DNA from 3 places in the Pseudoalteromonas sp. SCSIO 43210 genome. Region 2 is predicted to be linked to each of the others. Evidence: predicted binding sites of a transcription regulator. Region 2 holds the regulator's gene; each other region holds the start of a gene.
The links. The regulator sigma-54, encoded in region 2, starts transcription at its own class of promoters, with help from an activator protein. The targets are predictions, from matches to a motif close to GTTGGCACGNNNNTNGNNT.

Region 1 (4,289 bases), 730 kb from region 2:
TACAACGGTCATTGAAGCCGATGACGAAGTATTTTTTATTGCCGCTACAAAACATATACGCGCAGTAATGAACGAACTACAAAAACTTGAACGTTCTTACAAAAAAATCATGATAGCGGGTGGCGGTAATATTGGCGCGGGCCTTGCCCGCTCACTTGAAAAAAACCACACAGTTAAATTAATTGAGCGTAGCAAAGAGCGTGCTGAGCAGCTCTCAGAAATGCTAGATAACACAGTTGTATTTTGTGGTGACGCATCAGATCAAGAATTACTCTCAGAAGAGCATATTGATCAAGTTGATGTATTTATTGCCGTAACCAATGACGATGAAGCAAATATTATGTCAGCCATGCTTGCAAAACGTATGGGCGCACAAAAAACAATGGTACTTATTCAGCGTGGTGCTTATGTTGATTTAGTACAAGGGGGAGAAATAGACATTGCCATATCTCCTCAACAAGCCACCATTTCGGCATTACTAACACATGTACGTCGTGGCGACATTGTTAACGTCTACTCATTACGCAAAGGTGCAGCAGAGGCGATTGAAGCGGTAGCCCATGGTGATGAGAATACATCAAAGGTGGTTGGCCGTGCTATTGCAGATATAAAACTTCCTGCAGGCACAACGATTGGGGCAATTGTACGAAATGACGACGTACTCATTGCTCATGACGACACCATTATTATGTCAGGCGATCACGTTATTATGTTTTTAATCGATAAAAAACACATTAATGTGGTAGAAAAACTATTTCAGGTAAGTGCTATATTTTTGTAGTCTTATGACGTAGAAAAAGCCGCTGGCGAAGGCGGCTTTAATCGCTGATAATCGCGTGTTAATTATCATTTTAGAGTTACTGTACTTTTGCAAACTCTTCTTTAGAAAGCTCACCATTCCCGTCAGTGTCTAAGTCATCAAATAATTTCACTAACTGCGCGTTAACTTGCGCTTCTTGCTTGGTGATAACCCCGTCACTATCGATATCAAAAGAGGCAAAATCAACGGCGGCATACGCAGCTGACGACGATGCTAAAATGATGACGGCCAGTGTTGTGTTTAATGTTTTCATAATAATTTCCTAAATAATAAAGAGGAAGTCCTTTTCAAAGATCCCTGACTGTGAAAAATGTTTAATCTGAAAAAAGATTAATTAACCTGAACTCTGGTTAACTAGTAATTAGCGAACTCTTCTTTAGAAAGCTCACCGCTACCGTCGGTATCTAGCTCGATAAATTCAGCCATTAAATCGGTGTCGACTGCCGCTTCACTTGGGCTAATTGTGCCGCTACCATCTATATCAAGGCTATTAAAGTCTGATGCTGCAAATACAACTGAAGAAGACGCTATAGCTATAAGTGCCAGTGCTTTATTTAAATGTTTCATAGTTTAATCCTTCAATGTTCTATCAAAAAAATTGCTTCGTTTAGCTTAAACGTAATTTTTCACTTCCTTGTTACCCTCTTTCGTAAGCTCCTTGCCTACTTAGGTTGTCTTTGGCAACTCAGGATAAATACTTGTTAATTAAGCTTCTGAAAATTCTTCTTTTGATAACTCACCATTTTGGTCAGTATCAAGTTCTGAGAACATGCTCATTAACTTTGCATCTACTGATGCTTCTGCTTGGCTAATTGTGCCACTGCCATCTACATCAAGTGTATCAAAATCTGTTGCGGCAAAAGCGGCTGAAGAAGATGCTAATGCAATAAGTGCTAGTGTTTTATTAATGCGTTTCATAATATGTATCCTTCAAATTTATGTGTGTGCGATTAAGGTGTCTCACTTTAAATCACGCTTAAGTTCAGTACACCATGACTATTACAACTTAGGTGCCAACTTTTAAAAGTTATTATTTTTCATGTGGTTAACAGTATAAAATCGTGATATGGATAAATTTCAAGTGCTTTCCTGTTGCTTTTTAGCAACACAGCGATATGAAAAAACAAAATAGAGAATAAAAACAAGAGGTTAATTTAGATTAAAAAACCACAAATTATGAATTTAGATATTTTAGATGAGGTTTAAAGCAAAAATTCAGCTTTATTTGGGTTGGGTTTATTACATGAAATTAGATTATGGTAATCTTTTATTATTTTAAGCTACTGTTTTATATTATTTATTTAATTATTAAAAATAATAACCAAATAATTTTCATCTATAAAGCAGGCAATCGCTATTTTGTTGCAAAATAGCGAAATCTCTTTTAACCGACTTCGAATTCGAGCATGGAGGGATCAATAAAGTGCTCTTTCATAAAGGTATTCATTTCATCTTCACTGGCTAATAGTTTAATACCACATCTGATCCCCGCATCATGCTCTTTAACACTACACACCTCGCCTTCAAAATTTTGCGCACTGCTATCTAGCATAATAGTACATTGCATATCTTTTATACTTTCAAGCTCTTTATTACTTCTAACATCAAACATAACTCCCGTTAATGAGATATCTTTAATAACACCTTCGAGTACTCTGTCGTCACTTAGTTTTAGCTTTGCAGGTAATAAAGTAGGGATACGCGTTTGCGAACGCAAACTAAATAACTGAACCTGTTCAGGAAAGTTTATAAAAATAAGCCGAGCCGGATGAGAAGAAATAGACATAATTTTCTGACGAAACGCAATTACTTTCCCACCGCTGCCTTCTATTAAAGCCCTCACGACAACGGTTATACCGTCACGTAAATAATCACTTGCCGCAGGTAAGCGTTTTGAGCTTGGATAATTTAAAATGATAAATTTATCATCAAGTAATCCCACCATCTCAGTCTTAATGCGTTTACTACTGGTAGGCGTTAAAATTTCTAGGTCGACCAAGCTGCCAATAATTATATTATTAAGATTGCTTATTGGCATATTCTCTCCCTTGTAATGTATTTTTTAAATAAAACAGTTGGCTTTATCCACGCCAAAACGTTGGCGTAAATAACACAAGTAAAGTAAATATTTCTAACCGGCCAAACACCATCGCAATAGTAAGCAACCATTTAGCGCCATCAGTTATCGCGCCATAATGCGATGCTACATCACCCAAACCTGGACCTAAATTATTTAAACAAGCAGCAGTGGCAGAGAACGCCGTTATGTTATCCATACCCGTGCCCATAAGCGCTAGCATAATAATAATAAACACCAGCGCATAAGCAGAGAAAAAGCCCCACACAGCTTCTACTACTTTATCTGGCAACGCCTTTCGACCCAACTTAATTGAATATATAGCACGAGGATGCACCAAACGATTAAGCTCACGCACGCCCTGCAAATAAAGTAAAAATACGCGAACGACCTTCATACCACCACCGGTAGAGCCTGCACAGCCACCAATAAAGCTCGAAAATATAAGTAAAATAGGTAAAAACAAAGGCCATGTTGAAAAGTTATCAGTAGCAAAGCCTGCCGTTGTACTCATTGATACTGCTTGGAATAAAGCCTGATCGAGGGTTTCGTCGCCATTAGCATATATTTCATTTGACGAAAGCACCGTAAAACAAATAACTACAAGTGCAAGCTGAATGCATAGGAAAACTTTAAATTCAGGGTCACGTAAATAAACTCTTACGTTTCGGCTCGATACAGCGGCATAATGTAGCGAAAAATTAATTGCAGCAATAATTAAAAAGAATACACAAATAAAGTTAATGACAGGGCTATCAAAGTGACCTATCGATGCGTCATAAGTAGAAAAGCCGCCTATCGCCACTGTAGAAAATGCATGGCAGATAGCATCAAACCAGCTCATTCCTGCCGCCCAATAAGCGAGCATACATGTCAGCGTAAGCGACACATAAATGTACCAAAGATGCTTAGCTGTATCAGCAATCCGTGGAGTCATTTTTGAATCTTTTACCGGGCCTGGAATTTCAGCGCGGTACAACTGCATACCACCCACGCCTAACATAGGCAGTATAGCGACGGCGAGTACGATTATACCCATACCGCCAAACCACTGGAGTTGCTGGCGATAAAACAACACCGATTTGGGTAAATACTCAATACCGGTAAGCACTGTAGCGCCTGTGGTTGTTAAGCCAGAAAATGCTTCAAATACCGCATCAGCGAGCGATAAATTCGGTTCTTGTAAAAATATAAGCGGTAACGATGCAAATGCCCCAAGTACCAACCAAAACAAAACAACAATTAAAAAGCCTTCACGTGCTTTTAAGTCACCATTTTCATGACGGTTTGGGTAATAAGCCATCATGCCAATAACAACACTAAAGATAAATGCTAAAACAAAAGGAACACCACCACCGTCTTTATATATTAAAGACACCAGTGCTGGGGGCA
Region 2 (4,289 bases):
AAGGTAGCAGATTAATTGGAATATTATCTACGCAATAATAACCTAAATCTTCAACTACGCGTAAAGCAACCGATTTTCCAGAACCGGAACGGCCACTTATGATAATTAATTCCATTTATCACCCATTATGTTAATTACGATTGTTCTACAATAACTTGATACAGTTCAGTATCTGATTTTGCGCTGCGTAACTGTTTACAAAAATCTTTATTATTTAGTTTATCAGCTATCGTTGCGAGCGTCTTTAAGTGCTGCTGGTTATCGCCATCAGGTACGATGAGAGCAACAAATATATCAACAGGGCGATTATCTATTGCATCAAAATTAATAGGTGTTTCGCTTACTAATACGAGTGCTAAGGGCTCTTCTGCGCCGCTCATTCGCCCATGAGGGATTGCAATGCCTCTTCCTATACCAGTGCTTCCCAGTTTTTCTCTATTCATTAAGGCGCTGAGAATATCTTGTTGAGAAAGATATGGGAGCTTGTCATGAGCAAGTTGACTGATGAACTCTAAAATTCTTTTTTTACTATTAAAAAGGACCGCAGCTCTGCTGCAGTCCTGACATATAAGTGAACTTAATTTCATAATATTAGTGTCGAGCAAGCTTCTCTTTGTGTTTAATAACTTGGCGATCGAGCTTGTCAATCAGCGAGTCAATGGCGGCGTACATATCTTGATGTTCAGTAGAGGCAAATAACTCAGCTCCACTTACATGAATCGTTGCCTCAGCTTTTTGGTTTAATTTTTCTATATCAAGAATGACATGAACATTATTAATATGATCTGAGTGTCTTTCTAGCTTCGCAAATTTGGTATTTACATAATCTCTTAATGAATCAGTTACTTCTACGTGACGACCAGTTAAGTTTAGTTGCATAAGCATTACCCTCTTTGTTTAGCGTCTTAAATCAAACTTTTTCGCTGATTTGACGGTGGAATAGCTAGAGATTCGCGATACTTTGCGATTGTACGTCTCGCTACTTTTATTCCTTGCTCAGCTAATATATCTGCAATTTTACTATCACTCAATGGTTTTGCTGAGTTTTCTGCTGCGATTAATTTTTTAATGAGAGCGCGTATTGCTGTTGATGAGCATTCGCCTCCATTTTCAGTACTTACATGGCTTGAGAAAAAATATTTAAGCTCAAAAATACCGCGAGGTGTATGCATATATTTTTGAGTTGTTACGCGTGAAATAGTTGATTCGTGCATTTCGACCATTTCTGCTACATCATTTAAAACCATTGGTTTCATGGCTTCGGGGCCATGCTCAAAAAAACCTTGTTGTTGCTTAACAATACAATTAGTTACTTTTAATAGTGTATCGTTTCTACTTTCTAAACTTTTAATAAACCATTTAGCTTCTTGTAGATGCGAGCGAATAAACTGGCTATCACCACTTGATTTAACGGTGCGTGACATTGCTGCATATTGGCTGTTGACTCTGATTTTAGGCATGCTATCTGGGTTTAGTTCAACAACCCAGCGACCTTTTATTTTTTTCACCGATACATCAGGAATTACATACTCAGATTCTTCTCTAACTATAGTATCCGCCGGTTTTGGGCTAAGAGTATGTATTAAAGTCATTATTTCTTTAAGCTCTTCTTCTTTGAGCTTTGTTTTTTTCATTAATGTACGATAGTCGCGAGCAGCTAATAGATCAATGTGCTCGGTTAAAATCATTTTTGTTTCATTAATATAGGGTGTTTCTTTATCGTATTGGTTCAGCTGAATACATAAGCATTCTTGTAAACTACGTGCTGCAATACCAACAGGGTCAAACAATTGAATTCGTTTTAAAACAGCTTCTATTTCGTCAAGTTCAACTTCGTTGTCTTCTTCGTTCTCTTGATTAAAACTTTCTAAAATTTCTTCGCAGCTTAGCGTTAAAATACCCGAATCATCGACGGCTTCAACAATCGCAATCGCAATCGCTTCATCGGTAGGACTAAAGGGAGTCAGTTGTAGTTGCCACATTAGGTATTCATGGAGCGTTTCAGTTGAGGAGCCTTGGTATATAGATTCATCTTCAGGCATTGGTCCTGATGATGACGCTGGGGCTGCGCTCATATATTCATCCCAACTAACATCCATAGCCATTTCATCACTTAGCGTATCTTTAGCAAGTGCTTCACCACTGTCTTGCTCATATTCGCTCGGAACATCATCAGCATTTGCGCTAACAGTGACATCGTCGTTATCTGCTTTTTGCTCGTTTTTACCAGCAGAATCTTCGGCGTAATCTTGCTCTTCAACCTCTAATAGGGGGTTGCTGTCGAGTGCTTCTTGTATTTCTTGCTGGAGATCCAATGTACTGAGTTGCAACAGGCGAATTGCTTGTTGCAGCTGTGGAGTCATTGTAAGTTGCTGGCCCATGCGCAGCTGTAATGATTGCCTCATGTATCTCTAACAATCCTTTTATGTTGTTATAATTAATACTAGCAGATGCTTAAAGACATGGCGTAAATGTTACAGCCTAAATTGTTCGCCTAAATAAACATCACGTACTGTTTTATCGTTTAATACGTGTTCTGGAGTGCCTGATGCAATTAACTCACCATGAGAAACTATGTAGGCTTTTTCGCAAACATCAAGAGTTTCTCTTACATTATGGTCGGTAATTAACACACCAATACCACGATTTTTAAGATGTTCTATTATTTTCTTTATATCTAACACTGAAATAGGGTCAACACCAGCAAAAGGCTCATCAAGCAATATAAATTTAGGATCAGCGGCTAGTGCTCGCGCTATTTCAACTCGGCGACGCTCGCCTCCTGATAATGCCATACCTTGGCTATCACGAATGTGCTGAATACTAAATTCATCTAATAAATTGTTAAGTGTGTCTTCTCTTGCTTGCTTATTCAGCTCTTTACGTGTTTCTAAAATAGCCATTAAATTTTGATAAACAGTAAGCTTTCTAAAAATTGATGATTCTTGGGGTAAGTAACCAATGCCTAATCTAGCACGACTATGCATAGGTAAAAGAGTAATATCGTTATCGTCGATAGAAATCTTGCCTTTATCACTAGGTACAAGGCCTACAATCATATAAAACGTTGTGGTTTTACCTGCACCATTAGGGCCAAGTAACCCGACTATGCTGCCAGCCTTTACTTCCAGACCTACATTTTTTACAACTTCACGGCCTTTATAACTTTTAGCTAATAGTTCTGCTTTTAATGTACTCATGGCTGACCTTTATCGTTTTTTTCTTTTTTAGTCTCAATAGGTACTAAAATAGTATGCACACGATCGGTTGAGTTTTCGTCTTTTTCAGCGCTAATTAATTGCTGTTGCATATCGTAAGTAATACTCTTGGCATTTATTTTTTGACCCGCTTGCGATACTTGTGCATCGCCAATAAGGGTTAAAAATCGTTTAGCTACATCATAACGAACTTCGTTTGCGCTGGCGCTCATTATAGTGCCATCAGTTTGTTTTTCTTCGAAATATGCAGGGCTACCAGTTGCAATTAGTAGCTGTTTATTATCGCCTAATTCATCACGTTTATGTACTTCTAAACGGTTGGCTGTAATACGACGGTTGCCGTGAATAATCTCAACATTTTTTTCAAAAATTCCGACGTTTTCTTTTAATTGGCCTTCTTGTTTGTCGGCACTTATTGATATTTGATTCGCTGCAGGTTGAATCGCTTGTTCAGCAGCGCTAAGGTTGAAAGCTAGTATAAGTGTCGGAATAATAAGTATTTTTGAAATTTTATTGGTCATAATATATAGTTCGCGTATGGTTAATAAGTTTTATCACTTCAGTTTTTAAATCGGCTTCAAGGCCTTTACCGGTGATCTTTAAATTGGGTCCCGTAACAATAACGGGTTGCTCTGAACGCATCGTGAGTAGTTTTATATCTACTTGAATATTATCCGCATTAATCTTGTCTATCATTGCATTATCAGTAAGATTATTGGCAACCACGTTACCTTCTAAAATTAATTGTTTTCCTTCATATAACGTTGCTTCGTCTGCATTTATTCGCCATGTTTGTTTTTCGTTATATAAGGTGAAAATGGGCTTTTCAAAAAAGGTAAAGCCTAACTGTTGATATAATTCCATTTTAGCAGCTGTAACTTTATGATTAATTTTACCATTTTCATCATAGGCCGTTTGTTTTAGCTCAATAGCAATATAATCAGGCTTAGCGATAACTTCAGCTTCAACCTGAGCTGTCATATTTGTTTGTGCAAAATAAGGGTACCAAAGCCAAACCATACAGCTGATGAATAAAACGCTTAAAATTATGCGCGCTGTATTCATGAACTA
Region 3 (4,289 bases), 1.8 Mb from region 2:
TAAACTTACTTTGCTCGCCAGTCCCAGGTAAGCCAACAACTAACCCGTAACCCACTAATTGGTTAGAACGCACACCTTCAACCATAGAGATATCTTTAATACGCTCTGCATGTGCCGAAAATTGACATCCCAGCAAAACAATTAAACAAAAAAACTTAAATACATTCATATTGAATGTCCTCTAAAAAGGAAAGAGCGAGCTACTAAAAAAGCGCGTTAACCAACCAGCACTTTGTGCTTCTTGGGTTTGCCCTTTACCTGAATATTGAATCCGTGCATTAGCTATTCGGTTTGATTCAACCGTATTATCTGAGCCAACATCTTGCGGGCGCACCAACCCTTCTAAGCGAATAAACTCTTCGCCTGTATTAAGAGTTAACCATTTTTCACCTCGAATAACTAAGTTACCGTTTGGTAAAACACGCATCACATTAACCGATATATTGCCAAATAAACTATTTGATTGATTTGATTTAGAGTCACCAGAAAACGATGAATCACTGCCAATTCCAAATTGAATACTGTCGCCACCGATATTAACAGGAAGTCCCCCCAAACCAATTACAGGGTCAAGGCTCGTGTCAGATTGCTTATCTGTTTCTGTTTTTGCCGCTTTTGTAGCTTGGGTAGATTCTTGCAATTTAACCGTAATGATATCGCCGGTACGCAGAGCTTTTCTGTCCGCGTATAAATCGTTCGACACATTCGTGTTAAATAAGGAGCCAGTAGCTACAACAGGTTCTATATTCGGTTCTGGGTACATTGGCGCATAGTAAGGATCGTCTTGCACTATTTCACTATTTTGTGTTGATACACACCCACTTAAAAATAGAGTGCCTGCCGCAAATAACATAATATTACGCATATTCTGCCCCTAAACCTTATAGTTGCTGATTGATATAACTCATCATTTCGTCGACGGCTGAAATTACTTTTGAATTCATTTCATAAATACGTTGAGTTTCGATAAGATTTACCAGCTCTTCTGTGACATTTACGTTTGATGTTTCAAGTGAGCCTTGAATAATACTACCAAGCCCCTCAACACCAGGGTTACCCTGCACCGGAGCACCACTTACAGCTGTTTCGGTATAAAGGTTTTGACCAATCGGCTCAAGACCCGATGGATTAATGAAGTCACTAATGGTGATCTGACCAATAACTACGTTATCGGCTTGACCTGCAACACGAACAGATACTTCTCCGTCTTGCGAAACAGTAATCGATTGAGCATCTTCGGGGACATTCATTTCTGGCTGAATAACATAACCAGCACCCGATGTAACAATTCGTCCATCACCATCGGTGGTAAACTGGCCATTGCGCGAATAGGCAATATTGCCATCTGGCTGCAGCACTTCAAAAAAACCTTCGCCGGAAATCATCCAATCTAGTGAGTTTTCGGTGGTTAACATGTTACCTTGCGTAAACTCTTTTTGGTTGGCTACAACTTTTGCACCCGCACCTAACATTAGGCCTGATGGCATTTCAGTGTCTTGCGATGAACGACCACCTGGCTGATTAATATTTTGATAAAGTAAATCTTCAAATATAGCGCGGCTTTTTTTGTAACCAACCGTACTGGCATTCGCTAAATTATTTGAAATAACCGAAATATCGGTTTGTTGAGCATCAAGCCCTGTTTTACTGATCCACAATGCAGGATTCATAATAGTGTCCTCATTTTAAAGTTAAACTATGCGCAACAGCTGATCTTGACGTTCGTCAATTTCTTCAGCTGTTTTCATCAGTTTGACTTGTAATTCAAATTGGCGTTGATGACTTATCATATCGACCATTTCATGAACGGGGTTTACATTCGACATTTCTAAGGTTCCACTCAATACTTTTACATTAGCGGAAGTATCAACAACTTGATTTGGTTTTGGTCTAAATAAGCCATCATTACCTTTTTCAAGTTGTGAATTATCAGCCTCAACGACTCTTAAGCGATCAACTTCTTCTAAAAAATTTGCTGGGGCGCCTTGCGGACGAACCTGAATAGCACCATCTTGACTAAATTCAACCTTTTCAATTGGTACAGGCAGTATAATTGGACCACCTTCGCCAATAACTTGACGTCCATGACTTGTTACCAGCATGCCTTCTGCTGTGATATTGAGCGTGCCTACTTTAGTGTAAGCTTCATTACCCGACGCATCTTGCACACTCAGCCATGCGTTATCGCTCATTGCGATATCTAAGTCTCTGCCTGTTTCAACTATGCCACCCGATGTCATGTTTGAACCCGGACGTTCTTGCATCGAAAATACACGTGTTGGCAGCCCTTCACCAAACGCTTGCATAGAACGTGCTTGAGCAAAGTCTGATTTAAAGCCTGTCGTATTGGCATTCGCCAAATTATTGGCTTTAAGGGCAAGGCCCTGCAGGCTCTGTTTAGCGCCTGAGGCCGCAATGTAGACCATTTTGTCCATAACATCGACTCACATTAAAAATCTCTAACTTAACAAATGCAAAATAGATGCCAGATTAGAGTTTACGTAACATTAGAGTGATGAAACAAACAATAGAAATGATAGCCACTTACTGTAACCATTGGTTTAGAGGCTAAAATAAAAAAGGCTGCAAAATGCAGCCTAAAATATTTAATTAAATTTAAATTATCGAATCTGCAAAATACTTTGCTGGATTGTTGAGTTAACTTCAAGCGCTCGCGAGTTAGCTTGGTAATTACGTTGAGCTGTGATTAAATCGACAAGCTCATTAGTTAAATTAGTATTTGATTGCTCAAGTGCTGATGAGTTAATACTACCAAATGTACCTGACCCTGCCTCACCTGCAACAGGCTCACCTGAGTCAATACTTTGCTTCCAACTTGTGTCGCCTATTTGTGATAAACCTTGCGAATTAGGAAAGCGAACCATAGCTATCTGGCCAAGGTATGTTGAATCACCGTTACTGTATGAAGCAACTAGTTTACCGTCGGTGCCAATATCAATTCCAGCTAAACGACCAACAGTCGAACCATCTTGATCAAGTGCTTTAACTTCAAAACCACTTGAATACTGTGTTGGTATACGTCCTGCCGTATTGTTTTCATCACGCCAATTAAGCTCAATACCTGTGCCTGGGAATGTAGCACCATTATCAAGCATTGTAGATAAACCAGTACCAGCACCAGCAGGTAGGTTTATCTCATCAAAAGTGGTTAGGTTTGTATTTGCTACTCCGCCTGTCGTTGCAGGTAAACCACTTGAATCAAAACCAAGAGTTGTGATCGGTGCATAAGGGGTCGTGGTTTGTTCTGCGCCCGAAGTTCCATCAACTACCTTTCCATCAAGTGTCGCATACACTTCCCAGCTATTATCTGCACCACCTGAAGCTGCGTCAGGTTCTTTTACGAAAAAGTATTGCAATATATGCGGCTCACCTAACGAGTCATAAACTGTCGTTGATGTAGATGAGTTATAAGTACCATTGGATGTAGGATCAAAATCTATACCCGGTGCATCAGCTGTAGCATCTAAATTGAACGATAAGAATACATTTTCTGTAGCACGTGGCGAACCTGATGAATCTGGTATTTGAACTGGGTTTGTCGTACTCAAACTCACTGATGTTGTATCACCGGTTGATGAATCTACAGGGAATGCTTGTAAGAAATTACCCTTAGCGTCAACCATAAAATTATCTTGGTTTAATTTAAATGCACCGGCACGAGTATAGGTTAAATCTTGCGATGAAATATCATCGGTCATCGCAAAATAACCTTCACCTGTAATAGCTAAATCTAAAGAGTTATTAGTAAACTGCAGTGATCCTTGGTGAAACTGCTGTGCAACCATCGTCGTTTGCACACCATCACCATTTTTAGTCCTACCTGCGCTAAATACTGACGATGCATAAACATCGGCAAACTCTGCGCGTGACTCTTTAAAACCGGTAGTATTGACGTTCGCAATATTATTTGCTGTTACATCTAAATCTTTTTGCGCGGCAGCAAGGCCTGTTAATGCAATATTGAAGCTCATAATTCACCTCTAACCTATCAATCTGAAGCCTGCTGGCAGGCAAAAAATACTAAAATTAATTATGCGATTTCTGCGACATCCGTCAGCCTAACCGCACCTTCTTTAGTGTTAATAATAATGCCACTTGAGCCGTTAATATTTACACTTTCAATGTTCTTAAAAGTAGCAACGGGTAAACTTGAAAATTCACCGTTAGTACTTCCTTCAGCTGTTATTGTGTATTCACCTTCAGGTAAACGTTCGCCGGCTTCGTTGTTACCATCCCAAGCAAAGCGAATTGCTCCAGCTGCCTGAGAA

Region 1: a site for sigma-54 is predicted at 1,820-1,838, ahead of LOS73_RS00085 (EF-hand domain-containing protein). Genes of this name have one in related genera too.
Region 3: a site for sigma-54 is predicted at 2,472-2,490, ahead of LOS73_RS16935 (flagellar basal body rod protein FlgF). Genes of this name have one in related genera too.

Annotation. Positions count from the first base shown of each region.
Region 1 covers NZ_CP087225.1:19,879-24,167, reverse strand. Annotated here, with positions in the region: gene trkA (Trk system potassium transporter TrkA) at 1-781, shown strand, start outside; gene LOS73_RS00095 (EF-hand domain-containing protein) at 858-1,073, opposite strand; gene LOS73_RS00090 (EF-hand domain-containing protein) at 1,175-1,387, opposite strand; gene LOS73_RS00085 (EF-hand domain-containing protein) at 1,526-1,738, opposite strand; gene LOS73_RS00080 (flagellar brake domain-containing protein) at 2,205-2,858, opposite strand; gene LOS73_RS00075 (TrkH family potassium uptake protein) at 2,902-4,289, opposite strand, start outside.
Region 2 covers NZ_CP087225.1:750,928-755,216, forward strand. Annotated here, with positions in the region: gene rapZ (RNase adapter RapZ) at 1-115, opposite strand, end outside; gene ptsN (PTS IIA-like nitrogen regulatory protein PtsN) at 135-587, opposite strand; gene hpf (ribosome hibernation promoting factor) at 592-879, opposite strand; gene LOS73_RS03325 (RNA polymerase factor sigma-54) at 906-2,405, opposite strand; gene lptB (LPS export ABC transporter ATP-binding protein) at 2,475-3,200, opposite strand; gene lptA (lipopolysaccharide transport periplasmic protein LptA) at 3,197-3,739, opposite strand; gene lptC (LPS export ABC transporter periplasmic protein LptC) at 3,729-4,283, opposite strand; gene kdsC (3-deoxy-manno-octulosonate-8-phosphatase KdsC) at 4,280-4,289, opposite strand, start outside.
Region 3 covers NZ_CP087225.1:3,882,577-3,886,865, forward strand. Annotated here, with positions in the region: gene LOS73_RS16920 (flagellar basal body P-ring protein FlgI) at 1-169, opposite strand, end outside; gene flgH (flagellar basal body L-ring protein FlgH) at 182-865, opposite strand; gene flgG (flagellar basal-body rod protein FlgG) at 882-1,670, opposite strand; gene LOS73_RS16935 (flagellar basal body rod protein FlgF) at 1,692-2,435, opposite strand; gene flgE (flagellar hook protein FlgE) at 2,622-3,992, opposite strand; gene LOS73_RS16945 (flagellar hook assembly protein FlgD) at 4,052-4,289, opposite strand, start outside.